2 regions of the Populibacterium corticicola genome follow, and region 1 is predicted to be linked to the other one. Evidence: riboswitches for the same ligand, from Rfam matches in the RefSeq annotation. Region 1 holds a riboswitch; the other holds the start of a gene.
What was found. A riboswitch is a leader RNA that binds a small molecule or an ion and turns the genes downstream of it on or off. The one in region 1 is predicted to bind thiamine pyrophosphate.
Positions count from the first base shown of each region.

Region 1 (5,537 bases):
AAGTTTAGATGCGATCCGACCTTGGAGGTGATGATGTCGGTGATATCCCGCCCGGCGATATCGAGCAGGGTGTCTACGCGGTTGTCCGTGCATACTGCTGCGGCAAGCAGCACCTGACGTTCCCACGCGGCGAGGCGCATATCGGAGAATCGACGTTCGATCGCGGGCACGAGCGGGAGTGGATCGGGGAGCACCCGCAATCCTCGACGCTGGTCCTCGGTGAGAAGTCCACATACCTCTCGCAGGGTTACCGCGTCACCGCGGACGGCAGCGAAGAGTGGCGCCAGCACGTGCGGCGCGATCACGATCCCCTCGTGCGCGAGTTGCGCGAGGGCCTCACTTGCATTTGCCCAGGTGCTCGACTGTGGAAAGACGTCGGCCGTTACGGTTTCATCAGCCATGTATCCTCCGCTTGCTTCATCGAACGCGTGGGAATATGTTAGCACTGCTTACAAAGTAAGGCGAATGCCCTCATCGTTTCATCTGCCCGGCATGGGCATCTCAGATCCGCACGACATAGGTGGCATTGCCAAGCAAGATGCGGGTGCCAAGATCCTGATCCCATTTCACTTCCAGACCGTGTTTCTCCAAGATCGGGAACACCTCGGCGATCATTAACTGTTTCACGATCTCAAAATAGACATGATCCTGCTCTGACTCGCTCATTGCATTCCACACGGCCTCATCCACATGGGCATCGAGAAAGGCTCCGTACCCCACGTACGTCTCACAGTCGTAGACGAGCCGATCCGTGTCTTGGGTGTGGAAGTACAGGAAGCCACGCCACTTCCGAGACTCATCTCGCTCGTCACCGATTTCTGCAGACGCGCAACTTCCACAACAGGTGAAGTCAGCTCGGGCCACAACGCCAATTTCTGCGAGTTCCGCGAACGCCGCTTCGACATTGCCTGACGGAAATTCAGGCCACCCAGCCTGCTGCGCCCGACGCAGTTCGACAACCGACTCGAAGTACTTGGTGGCCTCGGCATCACTTACACCCGCGTCTTCGAGTTCGTCACCGAACTGCTCGACATACACGGCCGGGTCGCTTTCCCCCTTGAGCACCAAGTGCCAGGTTTGTTCGTGAAGGTATTCGCGGTCATCCTCGGGCAATCTCCACGTCTGAGGAATCGCGTATGCGGGTGGGGCGAGGTTGAACAAGTTTGTCATGAGGATTCCTTACAACCCTTTCTTAGGCATCGTCCACCTTTGAGGACGCTTCGGCACTCGACAGCCGATACCCCATGCACGCACACCTGACGTCGTGCCCGGTAAAAACCTGCGCGCACGCGAAGTCTCAGCAGACAAAGTCTCTCAAATTTTCCTGGAACTCCTCACTCTGGTCAGGCGTTTACCCTTCAGGTGGATCTGGTGGCGCGCACCTGCCTGTTTTACTCCAGGGTTTTGTCCATACCCGTTCGGCGCGTGCCATCGGCCTCACCTGCCGTCGCGGCTACCGCGACTGTGAGGAACTGGGCGTTGCGACCGGTGAAGGGTTCGACCTTTTCAAAGGCTGTGCCGCCATCCGTCCCAACTGAGAACCAACAACTCAATAGGGCCGCAACGCCGGTTGTGGTGCGCGGTGTCTGCTGGTGGCACCGCGCACCTTTTATTGCCCTCACGGGCATTTCTCATTTCCGACGAGCCGACAGGCCCCAGCCACTCGCACCCGTCAGGCGTCAGCCCACTTTTCCGACACATGTCAGCCTCGTGGAGAACCACCGCTTTACGCATCACATTAGATGGGGACTAGTTTCGCTACTACTGGTGGAGAAATAACGATAGTCTCATCTCGCCACCATTATTCTGGCTTGATACCAAGACTGTCCGCCACACAGCAACGGGTATACCAAGAATTCTCACACTTTGAGATTTTAGAGCGGGTGAAAATCGTGGCAGACTAACTGCTTTTCAGGTGTGAGGGAGTTATCAAAAAGGCTTTAAGCGCTTAACGTGAACTTTCCCGATGGAAAGAATTCAACGTGTCTCAAGGTCACAGCCGCGGAGGCGTTGATCTGCGATTTTGTTTCCAGTCGGAAAGTTGACGTGTTCACGCGCATCGCACGATTAGCGGTGTCCATAAGCGCGCCGAACTCCATCCACGTGGAAAGGCCCACCATTCGTTGTTCAACTTCACCTGAGAAAAAGGTGTTACTCGGCCTATATCGCCCGTAACGTCATGTGAGGCGAACAACGTCTGATCCCCCACCAGACACAGTCACAACTTAAAGGAACCTGGAAAGAAAAATGGCGAAATTTAAGCGGACATTTTCGGCCGCACTGGTTAGCTCGGCACTCGTCGCCGGCTCCGCCGCATTCGCACCAGCCGCTATCGCGCATCCCGACACCAACGACTCTTCAACCTCAGTCGTTGTACTCGGTCCAGCTACCGTTTACGAATCCCCGAACGCTCCCCTCAAACGCCTTGACACCCCAAAGAAGTCGAAGGCCAAGAAGAGCACAGCAAAGAAGAAGTCCTCGTCGAAGAAGACCACTTCATCGAAGAAAAAGTCTGTCTCCGTCCAGAAGAAGACGGTAAAGAAGACCACCGTTGCTCGACACATCCACGCAGTCTGATCTCATCAACACAGGTCTCGCTGTTCCACAGACCCCAGCGGCGCACCGGCCATGCCCCACTGACAGGGTTTTGCTACCGTGAACACATGTACTTTTCCTCAATCGGCACGATGGGCGTCAAGTCCGGCCAACGTGATGCCGTCATCAGTATTCTGACCCGTTCAAACCCGGCACTTGCCGATATCGGCTGTCTGGTCTACGAGGTTGGCGGACGCGATGACGATCCCAACACCGTGTACGTGTGCGAGGTATGGGAATCAGAAGAAGCACACGCCCAGTCCCTCGAACTTGATTCCGTGAAAGAGACGATTGCCGAGGCCATGCCGCTGTTGACCGGAGATTTTGGCGGATACGACTTCATGGTTGCGGGATCGCCGTTACGCTCTGAGTAATCGCTACCTTATCGTCTAGTTTCTTGTTCTCTGGCACGGTGCATATCAACGGCGATGAGTTTGTGTGCGTAGAGACTCGCACCAACAACCGCAGACGGCATGAAGATGATCGCGCCGAGCGGGATGACAAAACTAAAGTGCACGGCAAGGCCGAATCCCAGAGTTGCGGGGCGGTTGAGTTTCAACAGTTCTTTGCGCCGCGAGTCGGACATTCCGCGGGCTGAGCAGGCACGTTCGGTGAGTTCTCCGGCCAGCAGCCAACCCGAGTACATGGGGTTGAGCACTGCCGCGGTGGTTCCGCCAACAACGGGGATGAGCCCGACCGCAAACAGAGTGATCGAACCGAGCAGCGAGCGCAGCATCAGGCCCCACCGAGTGTGCGCGGAGTCTGGGTCGCGTAGTTCTTCGGCGGGGACGTGGCCGAATTGGTCGCGTTCGACTTCACGCCAGATTTTGGCGTAGATGGGGTCTCCTACCGCTAGGGTTGTCGCGGCGAAGACCGCCACCAGTAGCGCAACGGAGCCGGTGAGCACGGCTAGACCAACGATGAATCGCGCAATCCAGCGGATCTGCTCACCCCAGTTTTCGGCGAAGGGTGTTGCCCACTGGGTGATATCCACAATGTTGATGAGCAAAACAACCACGAGCACAGTCATGACGGCAGAAACGAGGGCAGCAGGAAGGGCACCGAGTAACAGCAGCTTGGGCCGTTTCATCAGCCATCGCGCACCATGGAACAGTTGAGCGGCGCCGTCAATAACGCCCAGTCCGAGCCGCCCGGTCTCACCGACAAGGTCACGTCCAGTTTTCACTGTTGGTCCGCCTTTCACGCAAGTTATCCCTGCTCAGCCTAGGCGCAACGACCTGGTTCCACAAGGTGCTCGTTACGGACAAAGTAGTGACGTGGAGTGTAGGGGTTTCGCGGAGCAGACCCCTATCGGAACGGTAACGAATGTAGTTCGTAACCAATGAGCGTTCGTGCGTCCGACCCACAGCGCACCCGGACACACTACCGAGTCAAAAACCGACGTAATCGCCCATTATTTTTGGGTGACTACCTCGGTTTTTGGGTGGGTGGCAGTCCGTGGCCTGCAGCCCACCCCATCGCTGCACACTGGTTTTTCTGCTACTCTCGCTTACAGCACGGGAGTCCAGTGAGCTGGACTGAGAGGAAGTAATCCAACTTCGACCGTTGAACCTGATCTGGGTCATTCCAGCGAAGGGAGCGTCTCACACTCGCGTTGTGTTGAGCGCTTTCGCGCTCCACGCGCGGAAGTCTTACACAAGCGCCGCTACGCGCCAACGGGTCTACCTTTCCGTGCACTGAGGAAAGGAAACCAATGTCCACACCTACGTTTTTAGCGGCTGGCAGTTCTGCTCCGCCGCAGTCCACACAGATTTCCGACAAGTCGGCAGCAGGTCCGGCATCGGCGCGTGAGATCGTGTCGAGTCCGCTTCGCTTTGGGGTGGGTGCTCGTTTCACGCTCTCGGTCATGAGCGACAACTACGTCCAGCGCATCCTTGGGGCACTCGCCGAGGTTTCGCCTAAGGATCTTGAGATTGAGACCGGAGATGTTTCGACGTGGATCGGCGGACACGAGCGTGATCTGCTCGCGTATCTCACGGCGTTAACACACGCCATTGCTCAGAGCGGCGAGCACGCGTCGCTATCGATTCACCTATCGCGAGGCTGCCCTGGAGAGGCGTCCTGCTCGCTGCCGGGCGGTGCAGGTCCTCGCTCGGTTGAGGTGCCAAAGGGTGCACGCACAGGCGATTGGGTTGCCGCCGAATGGGCGTTGTATCCGCTGGGCACCCCTATGGGTGATGGGGACGCCAATGCCTCGCAGCACATGGCCAAGATTTACGAGGCCATCGAACGGACCAAAACGCATGGCACGTTCCGGACATCACAGCACTTTGTGACCCGGCTTGAGGGTGATGCTGGTCAGATCCTGGAGGATGTTGTGGCAGGTTGGGTGCTCACTGGGCAGGTAGTGCAGCACGTGACAAGCCATGTAACGCTCTCGATCAACAGCCCAAGCCACTCGGGTAGGGAGGCCGGACGGTGAGCGCTCCCATCAAGACTCAAGATTCCCAAGGCATTTCCCCGGAACCTAAGCAGCCGCTGCTCACTGTGCGCGACATCGTTTTGATTGTCACGCTCTCTGTAACGTTTGGGTTCCTGTACTGGGTGCTCGTCCAAGCCTGGTTCACCCTGCAGGTTGTTCTCGGACCCGCCGGAGACCTGTCTCAGCACTTCCTCTTTGGTGGCTGGCTGCTGGTGGCACCACTCGCGATAGCAATCATCCGGCGTCCCGGTGTCGGCATCATCGCTGAGGTGGTCGCTTCCGTTGTGGAGGTTGTATTCCTTGGTTCCCCTGTTGGCCCGATGCTGTTCATTGCGGCTGCCATCCAGGGGTTCGGTTCGGAGCTACCCTTCGCGCTCACCCGCTACCGGAAGTTCACGTGGCCCGTCTACGCACTGTCAGGTCTGTTCGGGGCCGGACTGGTGTTCTTCTTCTCAGCGGCCCGCTCCGGCTGGTACGGCCAAGACATTTTCTGGCTGCG
Region 1 is NZ_JBHUOP010000002.1:689,240-694,776, forward strand. Features, by position in the region: gene ACFSYH_RS06705 (helix-turn-helix transcriptional regulator) at 1-401, opposite strand, end outside; gene ACFSYH_RS06710 (DUF6891 domain-containing protein) at 502-1,170, opposite strand; gene ACFSYH_RS06715 (hypothetical protein) at 2,248-2,577, shown strand; gene ACFSYH_RS06720 (putative quinol monooxygenase) at 2,664-2,969, shown strand; gene ACFSYH_RS06725 (EI24 domain-containing protein) at 2,978-3,781, opposite strand; TPP riboswitch at 4,103-4,211, shown strand; gene ACFSYH_RS06730 (YkoF family thiamine/hydroxymethylpyrimidine-binding protein) at 4,310-5,038, shown strand; gene ACFSYH_RS06735 (ECF transporter S component) at 5,035-5,537, shown strand, end outside.

Region 2 (5,537 bases), 220 kb from region 1:
GTGGCTATTCTCTGGGACTGGGAGTCGCTGTGGGCGCAAGGGTTGGAATGGCGGCCAAGCATCGATGCCAACGCTCGCGAAAGGATCCTTGAGTTCTACACGCAACTGTGGGAGGACAAGGTCACGATCGACTTCGCTCACCCGGAACAGGACCTGTCACGTTACAAGTTGGTGCTTGCCCCAGCCTCCTATCTGCTGACCGATGCGGCGTCGGAGAATCTGAAATCGTATGTCGCTGCAGGTGGAGTGCTTGCGGTGTCGTACTTCTCAGGCATCGTGAACGAGAACGACACTGTGCGGCATGGCGGATTGTCGGTAGCGGTGGACGAGGTACTTGGCCTGCGCATCGAGGAGTTCCTGCCGCTACGTGAGCACGAAACCGTCTCGATCTCCACGACCGGTGCGTTGGGCGAGGGCCAGTACACCGGGACCGTGTGGGCCGATGACATCGTGCTCAACGGCGCCGAACCTGTGGCGACCTACGTGGACGGACCAAAGCCTGATGGTGCCGCGATCACCCGCAACGAGTTTGGGCAGGGAAGTGCCTGGTATATCTCGTCTCGTGTGATGGGTGGGGACCTGCGTAACTTCGTTGGCGCGCTGTACGAGGACGCAGGCGTCACGGCCCGCCGCGATCTGCCCGCTGACTTCGAGGTGGTTGAGCGCGTGAGCGAGTCAGGGCAGCGCTTCACGTTCCTCATAAACCACACGGTCGAACAGGTTGACTACACGCCGCGGCGCAGTCCAAGCCTGATTGGCGACGAGTCCGCACCTTCCAGCAGCATCACCGTTCCGGCAGCTGAGGTCGTGGTCGTGCAAGAGTAGCTGGAACACAGGACTCCGAGCGCTGGTACAAGTGACGGCCTGTGGGCTTTTTCGTCGTTCTGTGGGCTTGTTGCCCACAGAACGACGAAAAAGCCCACAGACCGTCGTGTTTAAGACTTGGGTGCCGCGATGCGGCGAACAACCTTGGCGGAACTGCGCTTCGCCAGAACCTGCGTGAGCGTCGCGGCGATAGCCGACACCGCAGAGAAGGTGACGATTGAAGCGATCCGCGCATCATCGTCGTCAAGCGAATGGGAAAGGCCACCGGTGGACTTGTCCCATACCTTCTCCACGACCTTCTGTGCGATCCAGCCAGCGGCAAACGAAATGCCGATAGCCAAAATCTTCTCTGTGGTGGATTGCTTGTTGTCCATGGACACTCCCTGATAGTCGCTTACTGTGCTGTCATCAACGGTATCTGCTGGGTGTAGCTGATGCGACCTGCAACAGGCCCGAAAAGCAAATAAATACTCAGGCTCGTTAGGCGTGTGTGGTTGTCTCGAAGCGAGAGCCAACTTTGCATCCCCGAACCAGGCTTCACTAGACTGGCCCGGTACGACAGGGGAGCGCACCCGTGCGCTGAGAGTGCTTCACGCAGACCCTCGAACCTGATCCGGGTAACACCGGCGTAGGGAGTCGGGCTATCTCGCCATACGTGTACGCGTATGGAACCCCTCCTTTATATTTCGAAGCCGCCGATGCACTGCGGTTTCTCTAAGGAGGAAGAATGGCAACGCCATCATTCACCACTTTTGTGCGGACCGCCACCGCATCCGTACTCGTGCTGTCGCTGACCGCCTGCATGGCAGAACCCCAAGACGACGCTCCGGAGAACTCGCTTGTGCGCGTGGTCGTGCACGACTCGTTCCAACTGTCCGATGAACTTAAAGCGCAGTTTGAACAGCAGAGCGGTTACACGCTGGAGGTCGTCACCAATGGCGACGGCGGAGCGCTTGTTAACAAACTCGTGCTCACCAAGGACGCACCGCTGGGAGACGTCGCCTATGGCGTGGACAACACGTTCGCATCGCGTGCGCTATCCGAGGGCGTGTTCGAGGAATACGTTCCCGCCACGGAGGGTGCCCTCGGCGCTGAGTTGCGACTGTCAGGCGGCAGCGAACTCACCCCAATCGACTTCGGTGACGTGTGCCTGAACATCGACTCGGACTACTACGCAACCGTGGACCTCGCCGAACCACTCGAGCAGGACGGGTTCTTCAACCAGGCCCACGCGGGTAGCGCGGTCGTGACCAACCCGGCCACCTCGTCGCCTGGCCTGGCATTCCTGTTCGCAACCATCGCGAAGTACGGCGAGGACGGCTACCTCGACTACTGGAAACAGCTCAAGGACAACGGGCTGAAGATCGTGGACGGCTGGGAAGACGCCTACTACGTTGACTTCTCATTCTCGGGCGGCGACCGACCAGTCGTACTGTCCTACGCATCGTCGCCAGCCTTCACCGCTACCGAGGACGGCTCGCGCACAAGCACCGAGACGCTCATGAGTACCTGCTACCGCCAGGTTGAATACGCCGGTGTCCTGACCGGCGGCGCAAACCCCGAGGGAGCACAGGCGTTCATCGACTTCCTGATCAGCGACGAGTTCCAATCCACTATCGCCGAGACCATGTACATGTACCCCGTCTCCGAGACCGCCGAGATACCCGAGGAATGGGCATCCTTCGCCCCGGTACCGGACGCCCCCGCGACACTTGACCCAGCGCTGATCGACCAGAAGCGTGACGACTGGATCAAGGAGTGGAGTGCCGAGATTCTTGGCTAACTCCCTTGAGGTGGGTCCGCGTTTGCGGACCCGCCTGCACCGCTTCCTCGTGTGGGGTGGGGCCGCTGCGGTCCCGCTCCTTTTCTTGGCGTTCTTCTTTGCGTGGCCGGTCGTCGCGCTGGTGGGGCGCGGGTTCTTCGAGGACGGAACGCTCGATCTGTCGGGCTTCTTCGAGGTGTTGTCGAGGCCGCGCACCTGGCGCCTGGTTGGAATCACTCTGGGGCAGGGCATTGCCGGTACGGTGGTTTCCCTGCTGCTTGGGATCCCGGGAGCCTATGTGCTCTACCGCTGCTCGTTCCCAGGGCGCACGCTTGCCCGTGGATTCGTGACCATGCCGTTCGTGCTGCCCACCGTGGTGGTGGGTGTCGCCTTCCGAGCGCTGTTCGCCACATCAGGTCCGCTTGGCGGGCTTGGACTCGACGGTACCTTCTGGGCTGTCCTCGCTGCTCTCGTGTTCTTCAACTACTCTGTGGTCGTGCGTACCGTTGGCGGTCTATGGGAAAAGATCGATCCTCGCGCAGCGCAGGCGGCCCGGACCCTTGGTGCGTCGCGGACGCGTGCCTTTCTGACGGTCACGCTCCCGCAACTCGCTCCGGCCATCACCTCGGCCGCTGCCATCGTGTTCCTGTTCTGCGCCACAGCATTTGGAACCGTCATGGTCCTGGGTGGACAGGGATACGGCACGATCGAAACCGAGATCTGGATGCAGACGGTCCAGTTTCTCGACCTCCGCGCCGCAGCGGTGCTGTCAATTCTGCAACTCGCAGTCATCGCGGTGTCGCTGTGGATGACCTCGCGAGCCCGTGCAGGACGAGAACAGGCGCTTGACCTCGCCCCGGCGCAGGCCCGTACGGAGCGGTTGAACCTGAGTAGTCTCCGACGAGACTGGCTCGCCGTACTCGTCACCCTCCTAGTGGGGGCGGGGCTCATCGCCTGGCCGCTCGTGAACTTGATGATGTCCGCGTTCCGCAGGGGGGATACCTGGACCCTCGACAACTTTCGGGCACTGAGCACCACCGGATCGAGTGCCTCCGGCTCGTCGGGAACCCTTGGTGTCACGGTGTGGGAGGCTCTCTACAACTCCGTGGTCATCGCGTTCTACGCCTCAGTCATCGCCCTGAGCATTGGCGGTCTGGTCGCTTACGTGGTGTCCCGTCGTGCGGCCTCACGCAGTGGCCGCGCAGCCTTGACCGGGCTTGAAAACGTGTTCATGTTGCCGCTCGGAGTCTCCGCAGTCACGGTTGGGTTCGGTTTCCTGATCACGATGAACCAACCCCTTGGACTGGACATCGACCTGCGTTCGAACCCGTGGCTCGTACCCATTGCCCAAGCCGTTGTGGCGGTTCCACTTGTGGTTCGGACCGTGCTCCCCGTGCTGCGGGCAATCGATCCGCGCCAACGCGAAGTCGCCGCACTGCTCGGCGCGCCGCCCTGGCGAGTTGCATTGACCATCGACTGGGCGCTCGCGGCCCGCGCACTCGGGCTGGCCGCAGGTATGTCGTTTGCCGTCTCGCTTGGTGAGTTCGGTGCAACCTCATTCCTCTCGCGGCCCGACACCGCAACGCTTCCTATTGTGATCTTTAGACTGATCTCCAAACCAGGCGCAGAGAATTACGGCATGGCCCTGGCTGCATCCGTGATCCTCGCCGTCTTCTCAGCCGCCGTGATGATGCTAGCGGAACGGCTTCGAACAACCAGTGCAGGAGAGTTCTGATGGTCCTCGACGTTACTGATCTCTCGGTTCGCTTTGGCGATTTCGTGGCCGTGGACCACGTGAGCTTTGGGGTCTCGCAGGGGGCGATCTTGGGGTTGCTTGGTCCCAGTGGGTGCGGAAAATCTACGCTATTGCGCGCTGTCGCTGGTCTTGCGCCACTGTCGAGTGGGTCCGTCACCTGGTCCGGCCAAGACATGCGGACGGTTCCCGTCCACCGACGTGAGTTCGGGTTCGTGTTCCAAGACGGGCAGCTCTTTGGACACCTGTCGGTCGCCCGGAATGTGGCCTACGGGCTCGCACGCAGCATTTCACGCGTGGAACGGGAAAGGCGGGTGGAGGAACTGCTCGAACTGGTTGGACTCGCTGGCTACGGGACGCGCAACGTCACGACTCTCTCCGGTGGCGAGAAACAACGGGTTGCGTTGGCGCGGGCGCTTGCACCGCATCCGCGGCTCCTGCTTCTCGATGAGCCCCTCTCAGCCCTGGATCGCGAGTTGCGCGAACGGCTGGCTGTGGATGTCCGCTCCATCCTGCACGCCACGGGTACCACCGCGATCTTCGTGACCCACGATCAGGATGAGGCATTCACCGTGTGTGATCGTGTAGCCGTGATGCGCTCAGGCAAGATCGTTCAGATCGACGCGCCGGAACGCCTGTGGCGGCATCCATCGAGCCGTGAGATCGCAGAGTTCCTCGGTTACGAGGTCGTTGTGCGGGAGGAGCCCTTTGAGGGTTATGCACCCTGTGACTTCGAGGTTGTGGAAACCTATCCCGCCGACGAGGCGATGGCTCTCGCCGACAGGCTCGGGCAACGGAGCGGCCCAAGTGCCAGCGAGCAGCATGCCGACATCTCAAGCCACGCGCCAACCGGCCCCACAGAATACGCGGGAATCGTTGCCGACAGATTCTTCCAGTCTGGGCGTGCCGTCGCTCGGGTCAATGTGCCCGGAGTCGGGACACTCACCGTACTCGCGGACGCGGTACGGTTGGAACCAGGTCAGGGCGTGCGGATCATCCGCGTCAATCGCTAGCGTTCCGCGTTGGCCATCTGCTCGACCTCGCCCGCCACCAAGGCGTCACAGCAGATACACAAAGACCGCCCACCCGGTACCCGGGGTGAACGGTCTTGGCGCAGAGAGCAGGGCTAATCGAGTTTCTTCTGCCAGGCGCTTTCGATACCGCGCTTGGTGAAACCGAGGGCAACGTTGATGTTCA
Region 2 is NZ_JBHUOP010000002.1:465,427-470,963, reverse strand. Features, by position in the region: gene ACFSYH_RS05790 (beta-galactosidase) at 1-825, shown strand, start outside; gene ACFSYH_RS05785 (DUF4235 domain-containing protein) at 936-1,199, opposite strand; TPP riboswitch at 1,376-1,477, shown strand; gene ACFSYH_RS05780 (thiamine ABC transporter substrate-binding protein) at 1,553-2,608, shown strand; gene ACFSYH_RS05775 (ABC transporter permease) at 2,589-4,322, shown strand; gene ACFSYH_RS05770 (ABC transporter ATP-binding protein) at 4,322-5,353, shown strand; gene ACFSYH_RS05765 (GNAT family N-acetyltransferase) at 5,467-5,537, opposite strand, start outside.
Region 2: it holds a riboswitch for thiamine pyrophosphate, as region 1 does, so the genes downstream of both, ACFSYH_RS05780 (thiamine ABC transporter substrate-binding protein) here and ACFSYH_RS06730 (YkoF family thiamine/hydroxymethylpyrimidine-binding protein) in region 1, are expected to answer to the same signal.